DNA from 3 places in the Halomonas sp. PGE1 genome. Region 2 is predicted to be linked to each of the others. Evidence: predicted binding sites of a transcription regulator. Region 2 holds the regulator's gene; each other region holds the start of a gene.
The links. Region 2 encodes FNR, which switches genes on or off when oxygen is low (the NO sensors DNR and NnrR bind a similar motif). Its sites were predicted from a motif close to TTGATNTANATCAA; they were not measured.
Positions count from the first base shown of each region.

Region 1 (5,815 bases), 770 kb from region 2:
CCTCTGGGTGATGGAGGGAGAGCGGCTGGTCTGCGCCGCCAGCCTTCGCAAGCCGGAACTGGTCGGCCAGAGCCAGGGGGGACACCGACTGCAGACGTACCTGGCGCAACTGCGCCACCATCCGGCGCTGGTGACCGACGACGCCCAGAACGACCCGCGCCTCGTCGACCTGGCACCCTATCTGAGGCAGCAGAAGATCACTTCGCTGCTCGATATCGGTCTCTTTCTGGCCGGCGAACTGCGCGGGGTGCTCTGCTGCGAGGATCACCGCTCACGCCGCTGGCGCGACGACGAGGTCAACGCCCTGATGGGCCTGACGGGACTGCTCACCCAGTTCGCCGAGTCCCTGCGGCGCCGCGAGGTGGAGCTGAGCCTGGACCGCCAGCTGAACCATGACGAGGTCAGCGGCCTGCCGACCCTGCGCGGCCTCGACGAGACGATCTCCCCCCTGCTGGAGCAGGGTGAGTGCCAGGTTGGCATCCTGCACCTCAAGGGGCTGACCCAGATCAATGACACCCTGGGCACCGCCATGGGCGATGCCGCCTTCCACGCCGTGGGGCGCCTACTGAGCCGTCGCCTGGCGGCCCCCGCCCTCGCCGGAAGCGCCGCTCGGCTGCCCGCCAACCGCATCCTGCTGCTGCTGCCCGGCGCCGACTCCTCGCTGCGCCAGCAGGCTCTGGAGGACCTGCTCGAGGAGCTCGATGGACGGGAGTGGCTGGGCGCTCAGCAGGCGGCCAGCCTGCGCTTCACCCTGGGCCTGGCCAGCTGCCCCCGGGACGGCCACGACATCCACCGGCTGCTGCAGCGGGCCGAGCTGGCCCTGGACACGGCCCGGGATATGCCGGTACACCACCTGGCCCGTTACGAGCCCGCCATGGGGGAGTGGCAGGCCCGTGTCAGCCGACTCGAGCGGGAGCTGCGCGAGGCACTGACGCGTCGCGAATTCCGCCTCCACCTGCAGCCGCAGTTCGACGCGGCCGGGCGGCTGCACGGCGCCGAGGCGCTGCTGCGCTGGGAGCACCCCGAGCGGGGGCTGCTGGCGCCGGGGGCGTTCATCGCAGAGGCCGAGCACAGCGGGCTGATTCGTCCCATCGGCAAGTGGGTCCTCGACGAGGCCCTTGGGCTATTGGCCGGCCCGCTGCGCGACAGCGACATGGTGGTGGCGGTCAACGTCTCGGTGCAGCAGCTGCGCGACGAGGCCTTCACGCAACAGCTGTCCGAGGCCCTCGCGAGCCGCGCTGTACCGGCGTGCCGGCTGGTGCTCGAGGTGGTGGAGTCGATGCTGGTCACCCCGGAGATCCGCCGGCGCCTGGAGTCGCTGCAGGCGCTGGGGGTGTCCATCGCGCTGGACGACTTCGGCACTGGCTACTCCTCGCTGCGCTACCTCCAGCAGCTGCGCGTCCATGAGATCAAGCTGGATCGCGCCTTCATCGAGCCGCTGAAGCACGCCGACGACGCGCCCCTGGCGCGCTCGATCATCGCCATGGCCCAGGCCCTGGAGCTGCAGCTGGTGGCCGAGGGGGTGGAGACCGAGGCCCAGGCCGATTTCCTGCGTCGCCATGGGGTGACGCTGATGCAGGGCTACCTGCTGGCCCGACCGGAGCCGGTGGAGGCCTTCCTGGCAAGGGTCAAGGGCAGTCGCTGACCGCGCCGGCCGGGCTCACCAGCCCGGCGGCGGCGAGCCCCGCCAGCAGGGCCTGGACATCCTCGAGCACCCCGGCCCACGGCAGCCCGAAGTGCCCGCCCAGCAGCTCCGCCAGCTCTTCGGGGCTCAGGGGTTCATGGCGCAGCAGCTGCCAGATCAGCCGGCCGGTGGGGTTGAGCCGGTGGATCGCCCCACTGGCCACCTCCACCAGGAAGAGTTCGTCGTCCAGCGGATAGTCGAGGACGCTCTGCTCGGGCGCCCAGGGGCCATCCGGCAGGGCCCCCGTCGACAGCGTCGGGCGCGCCACCAGACTGGCCGCCGGCAGCGCTGCCGGCAGCGCTGCCGGCAGTGGCCCGCTCAGGGCCTCACCCAGGGCCCTGGCCGCCGCCAGCGGCTCCGAATAGCGCAGCAGCAGGCAGGGAACCTGCCCCATCAGCGGCAGGAAGCGCTCCATCAGGGCCTCGCTCGCGACCTCAGGGGCAAAGTTCTCGCATAGCAGCTGCAGCAGCCCCTCTCCCGGCGCCAGCCGGCTGAGCGCCGGGGCCACGGCCCCCTCGTCCCGCGCCAGCAGCACCACGGCACCCAGCGGGCGAACCTCGCCGTGGGACGCCAACCGACCACGCGGCGGCACCACGTAGCGGTAGCGCCTGTCGGCAGGCCCGGCATGGCGCTCGGCGTAGTCGAGGAAGCCGGGGGCGAAGCTCTCCGGCAACGGCAGGCGCAGGCGGGGAACGATGCCCAGCGCCATGCCCTCGCCCTCTGGCGTCAGGGCCAGCACATCATCACCGAACACCCGGAAGCCCGCGGCGGCGAAGGCGGCCGTCAGGGTGCTCTTGCCCGCTCGGTGGGAGGCCGGAAAGATCACCAGGCGCCCGTCGACCTCCACCGAACCGCCATGCAGCCCGATGCTGTCGGGGTGGCGGTCGAAGTATTCGCCGACCAGGTCGGCAATCAGGCTGCAGGCGGCCTCGGTGGGGGTGGAGAGAAAGAGACCCTCCGGCAGGGCCGGCGAGTGCTGGCGGTAGCCCCGCCCCTCGCGACCAAGCCGGATCGGCGGGGCCGCCCCCTCGGCCTCGACCACCTCGACAGGCCATCCCGCCATCGCCGCCCGCAGGGCATCGAGCACTTCGGGACAGTCGCTCAGACGCAGCACCCGGCCGAGGCTGGCCAGGCACAGGTCACATGACGCAGCGGCCCTCACCATCGGGGGGGGACGGAGACGATCAGTCGGATCCCGCTGCGCTCATCGTCGCGGCGATAATCGCGATCGCGATAGACGCCATCGCGGCGGTCGCGACGATAGCCGCCGCTGGGTCGTGAATAGCTCGGGCGGGAATAGCCTGGGCGGCTGAAGCTCGGGCGGGAGTAGCCGGGACGGCTGAAGCTGGGACGGGAGCGTCGGGAGTGCTGGGCCTGTGCCTGGCCGAGGCTGAAGAGGGTCGGGGCGACGTAGGCGCCGGCGATCCCGATGCCCAGGGTCGCCAGCAGCCGGCGTCGGCTCTGGCGCTTGCGCTCGTTCGGGCTCTCGGTGTCACGCTGGGCGGTCATGGCGGGCTCTCCGGATTATCGAACAGCGTTCATTCTAGCGCTGCCCAGACCCGCTTCACCAGCCGACCAGGGAGACCTGGCGATGATCGCGGCCGGGTTCCGCGAAGCCTGCACATTCTGCCCGGCGCCGTCGGTCAAAAACGACAGGCGAAAAAAAGCCGACCCAAGTGGGTCGGCTACAGGGGGGATGACTCCCCCCTCCCCTGACGACTCTTGATGCAGCTGGCTTCAGTGCTTCTTCTTGCGATGATCCCGCACGATGAAGGTAATCCAGCCACCCATGAAAGCGATCATCATCGCGACGGTGACCAACCCGAAGATTACGGCGTCATCCAGATACATGTGCGTGTCCTCCCGTCTCGATGTGTTGAGAGGACTTTAGCCCGGGGAGGCGGGAAAAAACCTGATCTGCATCAAATTCGACTCCGCCGCCCCGCGGGGGCGGGACGAATATTGATGCAGGTCAGTTTTCACAGCACCTTCTTGTCTTCCACGCTGGCGTGATCGGTGCCGGGCGGCAGCGGATGGCCCTTGGCAAGCTCCGCGCGAGTGGCGTCGCGCACCCCGAGCACCTCCAGCCGATAGCGCAGGGTCCGGCCCGCCAGCGGATGGTTGGTGTCGATCAGCACGCTGTCATCGCGCACCTCCAGCACCGTGACCACCTGGGGGCCGGCTTCGCCGGGGGTCTGGAAGCGCATGCCCGACGCCAGATCGCTCACCGGGAAGGCGCCGCGGCCGACCTCGCGCACCAGCGCCTCGTTGCGCAGCCCGTAGGCCTCCGCCGGCATCAGGGTCACGCTGAGGTCGGCGCCCGCGGCCTGGCCCTCCAGGGCACGCTCCAGCCCCTCGACGATATTGTGGTGGCCGTGGAGGTACTCCAGGGGCTGCTGGCGGGCACGGGAGTCATCCAGCAGCGCGCCGTCGGCGGTATCGGTCAGGACATAGTGCAGGGTCACGACCCGCTGGGGGGCGATCGTCATGGCAGTCTCCTCGGACAGGAACAGGGGGGCGTTATGGCTCAGCTGCGGCGCAGCTGGGCCACCGGCACCTCCAGGCGCTGCTGGCGGTGCAGCAGGTTGAGCAGCACGATGGCGCGCTCCTCCCCCTTGTGGCTGGCAAAGACCGCCTGCAGGTCCTTGAAGGGCCCCTCGGTGATGGTGACCGGCTCGCCGGTGCGGAAGTAGAGGTTGACGGTGGCGTCGTCGCGCTCGCTGCCGTGCTCGCGCAGGGTGGTGATCAGCGCATCGCTCACCGCCACCGGCATGTCCCCGAAGCCGACCAGCTTCAGCACGCCGCGGGTCGAGCGGATCGGGCGCCAGTTGCTGACCAGCCGATCGAGGTGAATGAACAGGTAGTAGGGGAACAGCGGCTCGCTGACCCACTCGAGCTTGCCGCGGCGCTTCTTCTGCACCTCGAGCACCGGGTGGAACACCTCGTAGCCCTGGTTGGCCAGGTGCTCGGCGGCACGGAACGACTCACCGCCCTTGCACTGGATCACGTACCAGCGGGGGACGGCCTCGTCGCCGGACTCAAGGGTCGCATCGTTCTCGTTCATGGGACTCCTGACAGGTAAGGCTGGACGCTGGTATCACCGCCCGGGCTCTGCAACAATCGGCGCGATGTCCGGGCCCCCGGCCCGGCAGCCGGATTCTACCATCGATGGTGACCGCCTGTGACGGCCCGCCGTCCGGGTGGCTCGCAAGGAGTGCCCTGCCCGATGCCAAGCCCCATGCCCAGCCCAACGCCCCATCGCAGCTGGCGCGACGCCCTGGCGATCTACCTGCGTGCGCCGGTGATCACCATGCTGTTCCTCGGCTTCTCGGCCGGCCTACCCTTCCTGCTGGTGTTCTCGACCCTCTCGGCCTGGCTGCGCAGCGACGGGGTCGAGGTGGCCGCCATCGGCTTCTTCTCCTGGATCGGCATCCTCTATTCGATCAAGTTCTTCTGGGCGCCGGTGGTGGATCGCCTGGCCCTGCCGCTGCTGACCCGCACCTTCGGCCAGCGGCGCGGCTGGATGCTGCTGGCCCAGGCCATGATCGCCGCCGGCCTGGTGGGGCTGGCCAGCCTCGACCCGACCCGGAATCTGGCCATGGTGGCGGGCTTCGCACTGCTGGTGGCCTTCGGCAGCGCCACCCAGGACATCGCCATCGACGCCTTCCGCATCGAGTCGGCCCCGGACGATATCCAGGCGGCCATGGCCTCCACCTACATCATCGGCTACCGCGGCGGGCTGCTGGCCGCCGGTGCCGGCGCCATGTACGTGGCCTCCTGGCTCTCCTGGGAGGCGGCCTACCTGACCATGGCCGCCCTGGTGGGCATCGGGGTGGTCACCGTGCTGCTGCGGCCTGAGCCTGCGCGCCTTTCGCTCACCACCCAGCTGATCCACGAGCCGAAGGTGCGCGCCTTCCTGCGCGCAAGCCGCGGCAAGCCGCGCCAGCTGCGCCGCCTGGGTGCCTGGGTGATCGGCGCCATCGTCTGCCCCTTCACCGACTTCTTCAGCCGCCACCGCCTCAAGGCGCTGTGGCTGCTGGTGTTTATCGCCGTGTTCCGGATCAGCGACCTGGCCATGGCCTCCATGGCCAACCCGCTCTATATCGACATGGGCTTCTCCCTGGCCACCAT
Region 1 is NZ_CP053032.1:1,867,713-1,873,527, reverse strand. It holds gene HIR79_RS08835 (bifunctional diguanylate cyclase/phosphodiesterase) at 1-1,645, shown strand, start outside; gene HIR79_RS08830 (PqqD family protein) at 1,629-2,849, opposite strand; gene HIR79_RS08825 (hypothetical protein) at 2,843-3,193, opposite strand; gene ccoM (cytochrome c oxidase subunit CcoM) at 3,422-3,535, opposite strand; gene HIR79_RS08820 (FKBP-type peptidyl-prolyl cis-trans isomerase) at 3,664-4,173, opposite strand; gene rfaH (transcription/translation regulatory transformer protein RfaH) at 4,212-4,748, opposite strand; gene HIR79_RS08810 (AmpG family muropeptide MFS transporter) at 4,923-5,815, shown strand, end outside.
Region 1: ccoM (cytochrome c oxidase subunit CcoM) is a predicted target of FNR. The motif match lies at 3,597-3,610, and genes of this name have one in related genera.

Region 2 (5,815 bases):
ATTGTCGTGTTCTCCACTTGTTATTGGTGGGGTTGGGAACTGGGGGTCTGTCGGTTGCGGGTCACCAGGGCAATCGCATGTCGTGTGTCAGGCCCTTGCGAGCCCGGGGGCTGATCCCGATGGGCGTGGTCCAGATCCCGCCGGTATCGGCAGGCATCGTTGTCGTGCGATTGCCCTGCATGATGCATGGTGGATAGTGGGCAATGAGTGGCAAAAATGAATCCCAGACTTTCGTATCATGAGAAAAATACGATTCAATGCGGTGTCAACGAATCCTTGTCAATCAAAAGGATGGGGGCGTGTTTCTGCTGAGTTACACGAGGTACGTCAGCCAGGTTAGGACGATGGTATAGGGGGTGTGAGAGGGGCGGTCGGGGGCGGGCGCGACACGGCTTGGACGATCGTCTAAGGAGGCGGAGGAAGACCAAAGTCGCAGGGTCGCTGCGTTCGCGGGCGAGGCTTGGACGATCGTATAGGGGGCCAAAGGGGGAGACGATCGTCTAGCTTATAAGGGCGACAGGGAGGTTGCTATGCTGCCACCAGTCCTACGAGACCCAACAACAACCCCAACAATCATCTGGTGGCGGCCACAACGCCGTTTTCCTCTCCGGCCCCCTCGTCTGTCGATCGCCTGCTGGCGGTGGCGCGACAGGGAGGCCCGAGTCGGGATGCCGCCCGCGAGGTCTGCGCCATGGTCGAGGTCGATCTTTCCCAACCGCCGTTCACCCTGCTCGACGAGGCAGGCCGCGAGCGGGTTCGCCAGGGCGTGGACCTGGCCTACTTCGATCGCGACGAGATCATCCTCGAAACGGGGCAGGCCGGTGAGAACCTCTTCCTGATCCACAAGGGGGAGGTGGCGGAAGTCGACCCCACCCTGCCCGCGGCCCGCTCGCGCATCGGCCACTACACCCGCGGCGACCTGTTCGGCGCTATCAGCATTCTCAACGGCAAGAGCCGCTACCGCTTCCGTGCGGAGCAGGAGAGCCTCTGTTACCTGCTGCCCAAGGCGCTCTTTCTCGAGCTCTGCGATGACTGTCCCCCCTTCGCCGAGTTCTTCCGCCAGACCCTGGCCCACAAGGCGCGCCTGCTGACCGAGCAGCGTGCCGAAGGCGGGGTGACCATGGCCGGCTTCATGCTGGCCCGGGTCGACGAGTGCATGCGTGAGCCGCTGATCGTGCCGGCCGCCACGACCATCGCCGAGGCGGTGACCACCATCAACGAGCGCCATGCCGACAGCCTGCTGGTGGCGGGTGATGCCGGCCCCGGCATGATCACCAAGACCGACCTGCTCAACGCCCTGGTGGTGGAGGAGCGCGACCGCGACAGTGCCCTGGACGGGATCGGCAGCGCCGAGCTGATCACGGTGGGGCCGGGGCAGTACCTGTTCGAGGCGCTGGTGGTCATGACCCGCCACAAGGTGGAGCGGGTGGTGGTGGTGGAGAAGGGGGCGCCGGTGGGGGTCGTCGAGCTCACCGACGTGCTCAGCTACTTCTCGAGCCGCAGCTACGTGGTCAGCCTGCAGGTCGAGCAGGCCGAGAGCCTCGAGGCCCTGGCCGCCGCCAGTCGCCGCACGCCCGAGCTGGTCAAGGCGCTGATGGCCCAGGGGGTCAAGCTGCGCTTCGCCATGGGCCTGCTGGCGGCGCTCAACGGACGGATCATGCACAAGGCCTGGGGCTTCCTGGTCGACGAACGCTACCACCGCGACAGCTGCCTGATGGTGATGGGCAGCGAGGGGCGCGGCGAGCAGATCCTCAAGACCGACCAGGACAACGGCCTGATCCTGACCGACGATCTGGAATGGCCCAACTGCGCCGAGCAGATGCAGCGGCTCACCGAGACCCTGATCGAGCTGGGCTACCCGCCCTGCCCCGGCAACATCATGGTCTCCAACCCCGAGTGGGTCGGCACCGTGACCCAGTGGCGCGAGCGCATCGCCCGCTGGGCCGAGAAGCGGGACGGCGACAGCCTGATGAAGCTGGCGATCATGCTCGACTCCCATGCGGTGGCCGGCAACCCGGCCCTGCTCGACCGGGTGCGCGACGAGCTGTTCGCGCGCTGCTCCGGCGACGAGCTGCTGCTCTCCTACTTTGCCCGCACCATCCTGCGCTTCTCCACGCCGCTGACCCTGTTCGGCTCGCTCAAGCGGCCCCAGCATGGCATCGACATCAAGAAGGGCGGCATCTTCCCCATCGTTCACGGGGTGCGGGTGATGGCCCTGGAGCGGCGCATCCGGCCGACCTCCACTCTGGAGCGGCTGGACGCCCTGGCGGCGGATGGCCGCCTGGAGCCGCGCTTCGCCGAGGACCTCGGGGAGGCGCTGTCGCTGTTCACCGAGCTGCGCCTCAAGCAGCAGCTCGCCCATCTGGACAGCGGTGGCGAGCGCAAGCCCGACCGCGTGGTGGTGCAGGAGCTCTCCTCGCTGGAGCGCGACCTGCTGCGCGAGGCGCTGCATATCGTCAAGGACTTCAAGCAGCGCCTCTCGCACCGCTTTCATCTGGAGTATTCGTGACGGCCTGAGCTTGCACGAAGGCATGACGATGCACGAAGGAACGACAATCACAACAGGAGACCCCTCATGCTCAAGGTCCTGCGGCGCGCTGCCGACCGAAGACGGCACGCCAACGGCGACTACGCCTGGCTCTTTCACCCCTATACCGGTGACGAGATGGTGGTCATCGATACCGAGACCACCGGGCTCGATACCCGCAGCGCGGAGCTGGTCTCCATCGCCGCCGTCAAGGTGCGTGGCGACCGGGTGCTGACCAGCGAATCCCTGGACCTGCGCCTGGCGCGCCCGGCCTCGCTGTGTGGCGATTCGATCCGCATTCACGGCCTGCGCGGCATCGACCTGGAGGGCGGCATGGCGGTGGACGAGGCGCTGGAGCGCCTGCTCGACTTCGTCGGCAATCGCCCGCTGGTGGGCTGGCAACTGGACTTCGACCTGGCGATCCTCAATCGCGAGCTGCGCCCGCGCGTCGGCTTCGAGCTGCCCAACGCCACCATCGACGTGGCCCAGCACTATCTGCGCCGCCTGCGCCGCCGCCATCCCGAGGTGGAGTCGGCGCCGCGCTTCGAGAAGGTGGCCGAGCTGCTGGACGTGCCGGTGATGGGGCGCCATACGGCGCTGGGGGATGCGGTGACCACGGCGCTGATCTTCCTGCGCCTGGAGCGCGAGGCCAGTGCCCTGCGGGGCGATGCCTGAGGCGTGACGGCGTCGCCTGACGTCGCCGGCGATGGTAGGATGGGCGCCCGTCATTTTTGCCCGCACTGGCAGCGCCGACCGACATGCAAGACGCCGTGATCTTCGACCCCCGCGACACCGACGCCGAGGCCCCCGCCGGGGGCTCCCCGCAGCAGGAGGCCCCCTCGCCGCTCCTCGATGCCCTGGATGCGCGGGGCAGGCGCGAGTTCAACAAGCTCCAGAAGCGCCTGCGCCGCCAGGTCGGTAACGCCATCATCGACTACGGCATGATCCACGAGGGCGACCGAGTGATGGTCTGCCTCTCCGGCGGCAAGGACAGCTACACCCTGCTCTCGATCCTGCGCAGCCTGCAGCGCAACGCCCCGATCGACTTCTCGCTGGTGGCGGTCAACCTCGACCAGAAGCAGCCCGGTTTCCCCGAGCAGGTGCTGCCCGAGTACCTCGAGTCCATCGGCGTCGAGTACCATATCCTCGAGCGCGACACCTACTCGGTGGTCAAGGAGAAGACGCCGGAGGGCAAGACCACCTGCGCGCTCTGCTCGCGGCTGCGCCGCGGCTCCCTCTACGGCTTCGCCGAGGAGATCGGCGCCACCAAGATTGCCCTGGGCCACCATCGCGAGGACATCCTCGAGACGCTGTTCCTCAACCTCTTCTTCGGCGGCAGCCTCAAGGCCATGCCCCCCAAGCTGCTCTCCGACGACGGCAAGAACATCCTGATCCGCCCGCTGGCCTACTGCCGCGAGGCGGATATCGCCGAGTTTGCCCGGCTGATGGCTTTCCCGATCATCCCCTGCAACCTGTGCGGTTCCCAGCCCAACCTGCAGCGCCAGGTGGTCAAGGAGATGCTCGCCGAATGGGAGAAGAAGCACCCCGGGCGCCTGGAGAGCATGTTCAAGGCGGTGACCAACGTGGCACCGTCGCAGCTGGCCGACCGCGAGCTGTTCGACTTCGCCGGGCTCGAGGAGGCGCAGGCGCGGCGGCAGGCCAGCCGCATCGAACTGCTGAACGAGTAGCCCCGACACCGGCGCCAGGGTTCGGGAACTCATGGCTCGACAACCAGAAACCCCCATCGGGCACTCGCCTGATGGGGGTTTCTGTGTGAGGGGTTCAGGCCAGGCGGCCCGGGGCTACTTGGCCCCTTCCTCCTCGGCGACCAGGATCAGTGACTCCAGGTCGAGGATATGCACCTCGCGGCCCGAGACCTCCACCAGGCCCTGGCTCTGGAAGCGGCCCAGGATGCGACTGACGGTCTCCACCGCCAGGCCCAGGTAGTTGCCGATATCGGCCCGGGACATGGAGAGCCGGAAGCTGTAGGGGGAGTAGCCGCGCCGGCGGAAGCGGTCGGAGAGGCTGGTGAAGAAGCTGGCCAGGCGCTGGTCGGCAGTCTTGCGAGAGAGCAGGCGCATCATGCGGCGGTCGTCGCGCAGCTCCTTGCTCATGCTGCGATAGAGCTGGCCGCGTAGCTCGGGCAGGGACTCCGACAGCTGGTCCAGGCGATCGAAGGGGATCTCGCACACGGTGGTGGTCTCCAGGGCCACGACCGTGCCGGGATACTGCTCCTCGTCGATGCCGTCCAGCCCCACCAGTTCGCTGGGCAGGTAGAAGTTGGTTAGCTGGTCGTCGCCGCTGCCCTCGGTGGTCACCTGCTTGAGGCTGCCCGAGCGCACCGCATAGACGCTGGTGAAGGGGCTGTCCTGGCGGAACAGGGTCTCGCCCTTCTTGAGGGGCGCGCGCCGTCGGATGATGGCGTCGAACTGGTCCATGTCCTGAACCTCGAGGGCCAGCGGCAGGCAGAGCGAACTCAGGCTGCAGGTCTGGCAGCGAGTCTCGTGCAGTACAGAGCGCCGCCGTCCGGTCAGGCTATCGGGCATGGCCGCCTCCTCCTTGATCATGATCATGTCGACCATTATGGAGGAAACTTCGGGCAGGGCAAACCACCTCCAAGGAGGTAGGCCCGCCCGGCCTGGCTTACGCCACCGGGGTGGCCTGGGGATCGAAGGCGGCGAGCAGGTGGGTCAGGCCCCAGAGCCCGTCGGGGGTTACCCGCAGGCACTGGCCGTGGCGCTCGAGCAGCCCCGCCCGGCAGAAGGGGGCGAGGCGCTCGAGGGCACCGGCCAGGGCCGCGCCGGCGTCGAGCCCATGGGCCTGCGAGAGTGCGGCCAGATCCAGCTCGCGGCGACAGGCGAGCGCCTCGATGGCATCCCGGTGCAGGCGTTCGACCGCGTCCAGCCGGTAGCCGGCGCTGGCGGGCAGCTGGCTGGCGTCCAGCGCCGCCTCGTAGTCGGCCAGGCTCAGGGCGTTGCGGGCCAGGGTATCGCCGACCCGGCTGAGGGCGGCGACCCCGAGGCCGAGCTGGTCGCCGGGCGGGTAGTGGGTGTAGCCCTGCAGGCCGCGGGCCAGGCGACCCTCCCCCAGGGCCTGGGCCAGGCTGTCATCGGGGCGGGCAAACTGGCCGAGCCCGATGTGCACGTAGCCGGCGTCATCTAGCCGCTCGCGAGCCGCCTCGAGGATCGCCAGCCGGGTGGCGGCGTCGGGCAGATCCTCGGCGTCGATCTCGCGCTGGGGGCGGTAGCGCTCCGGCAGGTGGGCGTAGCGGCGCAGGGTGATGCGCGC
Region 2 is NZ_CP053032.1:1,101,674-1,107,488, forward strand. It holds gene HIR79_RS05220 (DUF4212 domain-containing protein) at 1-2, opposite strand, end outside; gene HIR79_RS05225 (putative nucleotidyltransferase substrate binding domain-containing protein) at 692-2,509, shown strand; gene HIR79_RS05230 (3'-5' exonuclease) at 2,576-3,202, shown strand; gene ttcA (tRNA 2-thiocytidine(32) synthetase TtcA) at 3,286-4,215, shown strand; gene fnr (fumarate/nitrate reduction transcriptional regulator Fnr) at 4,330-5,073, opposite strand; gene hemN (oxygen-independent coproporphyrinogen III oxidase) at 5,171-5,815, opposite strand, start outside.

Region 3 (5,815 bases), 1.3 Mb from region 2:
TGATGCCGCTGACCTACTCGATCACCCTGGGGATCGCCTTCGGCTTCCTCAGCTTCGTGCTGATCAAAGTGTTCACCGGCCGGATGCAGGCGATCCGCCCCGCCATGTGGATCTCGGCGGCGCTGAGCGTGGTGATGCTCGCCACGACCCACTAGGCCGACACACGACAGGCCGTGGCCTCGCCCCCGCTCCCGCTCCCGGCGGGGTCGAGGCGGGGCTCCTAGTCCTCGCGGGCGTCGAGGCTGAGCAGCCAGCTCACCAGGCGCTCGATCTCCTCCTCGGCGACGCGGCGGTTGGGGGTCATGCGCTCCTCGCCCCAGTTGCCGCTGCCGCCGTCGCGCACCGTGACTACCAGACGCGAGAGCGCCTCGTCGTCGTCCCGATAGCGCTCGGCCACGTCGCGCCAGGCCGGCCCCCGCAGGGGCTTGTCCAGGTCGTGGCAGTTGAAGCAGCCGCTCTCCCAGGCCAGGTCGATCATCGCCTCGTCGTTCTTCTCGGCGAAGGCGGCCCCGGACAGCATCAGCACCGAGCAAAGCCCCACTCCCCAGCGACTATGACTGTTCATTGTGATCGTCTCCCGATCAACGCATCCACCACCCGGAACAGCGCCAGGGCCGCCACGGCGACCGCGAAGCTCGTGGCCATCAGGTAGTCGGCGCGGGTAAGGACCCACAGGTGCACCACCCCCAGGGCCGCGGACACATAGACCAGGCGGTGGAGCCAGTGCCAGGCAGTGTAGCCCATGGCCTTCTGCGTGTAGCGGAAGGAGGTGAGCGCCAGCGGTACCAGCAGCAACAGCGCCGCGGCGCCATAACGGATGTAGGGCAGCTCTACCATCTCGCGACGGATCCAGGGCCAGTCCCAGTACTGGTCGAGGCCCATCCAGGCCAGCATGTGAGCCACCAGCCAGACGAAGGCCCACAGGCCGATCTGCCGGCGGGCGATCATGAAGCCGATCCAGCCGGTGAAGCGAAAGGCCGGGCTGAAGGCGATGGTCGCCACCAGCAGGGTCAGGCCGGTGCGGCCGGTGAAGTGGACCACCGCCTCGGCGGGCACCGCCCCCAGGTCGCCGAAGAACCACTGCCAGGCCAGCCACACCGCGGGCAAGGTACCGGCGGCCAGCACCAGCAGGCGGAAGGCGAGGATTCGCTGTGACGCATCCAGCATCGGGTTTCCCTGGAGTCAGAAGTACTTGTTCAGGTCCATGCCGGCGTAGAGCTCGGCGACCTCGTCGGCGTAACCGTTGAACATCAGCGTCTCTCGACGACCGCTCTCGCCGATGCGCCGTTCGCGGGCCTGGGACCAGCGTGGATGGTCCACCTCGGGATTCACATTGGCGTAGAAGCCGTACTCTTCCGGGTTCTGGTCGATCCAGGAGGTGGTGGGCTGCTCCTCCACCAGGCGTATCTTCACCACCGACTTGATGCTCTTGAAGCCGTACTTCCAAGGCACCACCAGCCGGATCGGCGCACCGTTCTGGTTGGGCATCACCTCGCCGTACATGCCCACCGCCATCAGCGTCAGCGGGTGCATCGCCTCGTCGATGCGCAGCGCCTCCCGGTAGGGCCACTCGATGATGGAGCGGCGCTGACCGCGCAGGTTGTCGGGGTCGAGGATCGACTCGAAGACCACGTACTTCGCCCGCGAGGTGGGCGCATGGCGCTTGAGCAGCTCGGCCAGCGGGAAGCCGATCCAGGGAATTACCATGGACCAGGCCTCCACGCAGCGCAGCCGGTAGATGCGCTCCTCCAGCTTCTGGTCGGCGAGGATATCCTCCAGGGCGAAGGTGCCGGGCTTCTCCACCTCGCCCTCGATGGTGACCGACCAGGGATCGGTGACAAGCCGGTGGGCGTAGACCTCCGGGTCGCTCTTGCGGGTGCCGAACTCGTAGAAGTTGTTGTAGGTGGTGGCGTCGCGGAACTCGGTCAGCGACTCATCGCCGGCGAGCGCCTGGCTCGGCAGCTCTCCCTCGAGGCGCGCTTCGAGTCCCTCGCGCCAGGCGTGGGCGGCAGGCGAGAACAGCAACCCCGGGGCCAGGGCGGCCGCGCCCAGGGCCGCCCCGCCCCGGAGCGTGCCCTTGAGAAAGCGGCGCCTCCGCTCGAAGAGCTCGCGGGGCGTCACCTCGGACTCGGGAATGGCGGGATAGCGATAGCGGGTCATGGCCGGTGACCTCCTCCGCAGGGTCGAGAAAGCTCACAGCTTCCCGAAAAAGCCGGGAGGCGTCCAGCCAGCAAGGTGAACCATTGTCAAAACTTGACGTGGCTCAAGGTTGGTCGTTTTCCGACGGTTTTACTGGGTTGATTAGCGAGATGCAGTAACGCACTGTGCCTACAGAAGGTTAAGCGCAAGTTAGCCAATGCGACTGACCCGGCTCATCACCACGAGGGGAACGACCATGATCAAACAACGCCTGCTGGCCTCGGCCATCGCCATGGGCTCCGCTATCGCCATCGCCGCACCGGCCATGGCCGACGACGGTCTCGGCGACTACCGCAACCGCTTCGAACCGCTGCCCCACTTCCCGCCGATTCCGGCCGCTAACTCACTGACTCCGGAGAAGGTCGAGCTCGGCAAGTTCCTGTTCTTCGAGCCGCGGATCTCCTCCAGCGGCGTGATCAGCTGTGCCACCTGCCACAACCCGGCGCTGGGCTGGGCGGACCGCATTCCCCGCGCCACCGGCCATGACGGCCAGATCGGTGAGCGCAACACCCCCACCGTGCTGAACTCCGGCTTCCTGGGCTCCCAGTTCTGGGATGGCCGCGAGCCCGATCTGGAAGGCCAGGCCCTCGGCCCCATCGAGGCCGACGTCGAGATGGCCATGGACCTGGACAGCGCCCTGGAGCGTCTGACCGAGTTTGACCTCTACCAGGAGAAGTTCGCCGAAGCCTTCCCGGGCGACGATGATCCGATCAACGCCGACAACCTGGCCCAGGCACTCGCCAGCTTCCAGCGCACCCTGAACACCCCGAACTCCCCCTTCGACCGCTACCTGCGCGGCGACATCGGCGCCCTGAACCAGCAGGAGAAGGACGGCATGGTGGCCTTCGTGGACAACGGCTGCATCGCCTGCCACAGCGGCCCGGCGCTGACCGACAGCAACTTCCACCGCATCCAGGTGCCGGGCTCTACCGACGTGGGCCGCTACGAGGTCACCGGCAACGAGGCGGACATGTACCGCTTCCGCACCCCGACCCTGCGCAATGTGGGCGTGACCTACCCCTACATGAACAACGGCGCCACCGAGACCCTGGAGGAGGCCGTGGCCATCATGGGCAGCGAGATGTTGGGTCGCGAGTTCGAGGAGCAGACCATCGCCGACATCACCGCCTTCCTGCACACCCTGACCGGCGAGATGCCCGCCCTCGAGATACCGGCCCTGCCGTAACCACAGCGCCTGACCGCAGGAGCATGACAGCACCGCCCCCCGGCTCGCCGGGGGGCGGTTCGTTGTGGGCCCCGAATGGCGTCACACGCTATCGGCGAGCCGGCGACGGAGCGCCAGACGGCGCTGGTCGCTGACGAAGGCGGCCTCGATGGCGGTGCCCGCCAGTTGGATGAAGGTGGCCTCGTCCCAGCCGAAGGCGCGCTGGCAGGCCAGGTAGTTGTCGAGCATCCCGCCGCCGAAGTAGGCCGGGTCGTCGGAGTTGAGGGTGATCCTCAAGCCTGCCTCCAGCAGCTGCGGCAGCGGATGCGCCTCGAGTCGCTCCACCACCTTGAGACGCACGTTGGAGAGCGGGCAGACGGTGAGCACCACGCCCTCGTCGCGCAGCCGCGCCACCAGCTCGGGGTCCTCCAGGCAGCGCACCCCGTGGTCGATGCGGCAGACGTCGAGCAGATCCAGTGCCTCGCGGATGTACTCGGGCGGCCCCTCCTCCCCGGCATGCGCCACTCGCGGAATCCCCAGCCGCGCCGCCCGCTCGAACACCTCGGTGAACTTCGAGGGCGGGTTGCCGCGCTCGGCGCTGTCCAGCCCCACGGCATCGAGCATCTCCCAGTAAGGGGCAGCCTCTTCCAGCACCGCCATCGCCTCGCTGGCATCGCGGTCGCGCAGGAAGGCCATGATCAGCGCCGTGGAGAGGCCCAGCTCCCGCTCGGCATGGCGCCGGGCCAGGGAGAGCCCTTCCATCACCACGGGCAGCTCGATGCCGCGCACCCGATGAGCCTGGGGGTCGAAGTGCATCTCCACATGCACCACCCCCTCGGCGTGGGCGCGCCGGAAGTAGTCCATGGCCAGGTCGTGGAAGTCCTCGGCGGTGCGCAGCACGCTCATGCCCTGGTAGTAGAGGTCGAGGAAGGACTGCAGGTCGGTGAAGTCATAGGCAGCCCGGGCCTCCTCCACCGAGGCGTAGGGCAGCGCGACGCCGTTGCGCTCGGCGAGGGCGAACATCAGCTCGGGTTCCAGGGAACCTTCGATGTGCAGGTGCAGCTCGACCTTGGGCAGCCGCTTGAGGAAGTCATGCATGGCTCGTCTCGTCCGGGGGCGTTGCTCTCATCCTGATATAGACACCGACTCTGCGCAAAGCCTGAGTTTCCACGCCCGCTATCCCGCCCCAGGTACCGGTGGCGGTCTCCCCGCGCCCTCACTCGCCAGCTGCCCCTCGACCAGCGTCAGCGTCCGATCGATGCCCGGCGGCTGGAAGGGACCGCCGTCGAGCTGGTGCACCAGGTAGAGCACGCTGCGCCCGGCAAGCCAGGCGTCGAGCCGTGCCGCGAGTGCCGTGGCGGTATCGGCATCCAGGCCCGCGAAGGGTTCATCGAGAATCACCAGCGACGGGTCGCGCAGGTGTAGGCGTGCCAGCGCCAGGCGGCGCGCCTGCCCCCCCGAGAGGCGCTGGCCGCCCTCGCCCACCCGGGTGTCGAGCCCCTCGGCAAGGCCTCGGACCCAGGCCTCGAGGCCCACCCAGGCCAGCGCGCGCCACAGGGCATCGTCGTCGGCCTCGGGGGCGGCCAGGCGCAGGTTGGCGGCCAGGCTGTCATCGAGCAGATCGATGCGCTGGGTCAGGGCGGCGACCCGCCGGCGCAGCGCCGCCTCTGGCCAGTCCGCGAGGACCACGCCCCCAAGCCGCAGAGCACCGGCCTGGGGTGTCAGCTGGCGCAGCAGCAGCTCCACCACGCTGGTCTTGCCAGCCCCGGACGCCCCGCACAGCGCCAGCCGCTCGCCGGGGGCCAGCGTCAGCGTCAGCGCCTGCAGGGCCGGCGCCAGGGCACCGGGATAGCGCAGGGTGACCCCATCGAGCTCGACCGCCGGTGCCCCCTCCACCGGCACCGGGGCAGCGGAGGCGGACGCGGGCGGCGTGGAGTCGGCGCGGGCCTCCAGCTCGTTGAGCCGCTCGGCGGCCCCCAGGGTGGCGCCCAGCCAGGTGAAGGCGGCCGGAAGCGCCGCCAGCGCCTCGCTCATGGCCAGCATGGCGAGCGGCATCATCACCATCAGCGGCCCGGAGAGCTGGCCCGCCGCCCAGGCCTGGGCGGCCAGCCACAGCGCCAGCAGCGCGGCGAGCCCCACCAGCAGGCTGGCCAGGGCGTTGCCCAGGGCCGCCAGCAACCCGAGTCGGCGCTGTCCGCGGTAGAGCCTCGCCTCGAGGGCCGCAAGGTCGTGGCGGTGGCTCGTCAGGCTGCCGTAGGCCTCGAGCTCCGCCATCCCCTGCAGCTGCTCGACCAGGCGCCCGCGCAGCGCCTCCAGCTCGCTCACCTGGGCCCGGCTCGGGGCCAGGCCCAGCCGCGCCTGGGCGAGGGTCAACCACAGCCAACCGACCAGCAGCAGGGCGCCCGAGGCCAGGCCGACCCGCGGCGCGAACACGGCCAGGAAGCCGGAGAG
Region 3 is NZ_CP053032.1:2,398,554-2,404,368, forward strand. It holds gene HIR79_RS11370 (NCS2 family permease) at 1-155, shown strand, start outside; gene HIR79_RS11375 (c-type cytochrome) at 221-565, opposite strand; gene msrQ (protein-methionine-sulfoxide reductase heme-binding subunit MsrQ) at 562-1,167, opposite strand; gene msrP (protein-methionine-sulfoxide reductase catalytic subunit MsrP) at 1,183-2,160, opposite strand; gene HIR79_RS11390 (cytochrome-c peroxidase) at 2,396-3,385, shown strand; gene HIR79_RS11395 (adenosine deaminase) at 3,467-4,462, opposite strand; gene cydC (thiol reductant ABC exporter subunit CydC) at 4,541-5,815, opposite strand, start outside.
Region 3: HIR79_RS11390 (cytochrome-c peroxidase) is a predicted target of FNR. The motif match lies at 2,254-2,267, and genes of this name have one in related genera.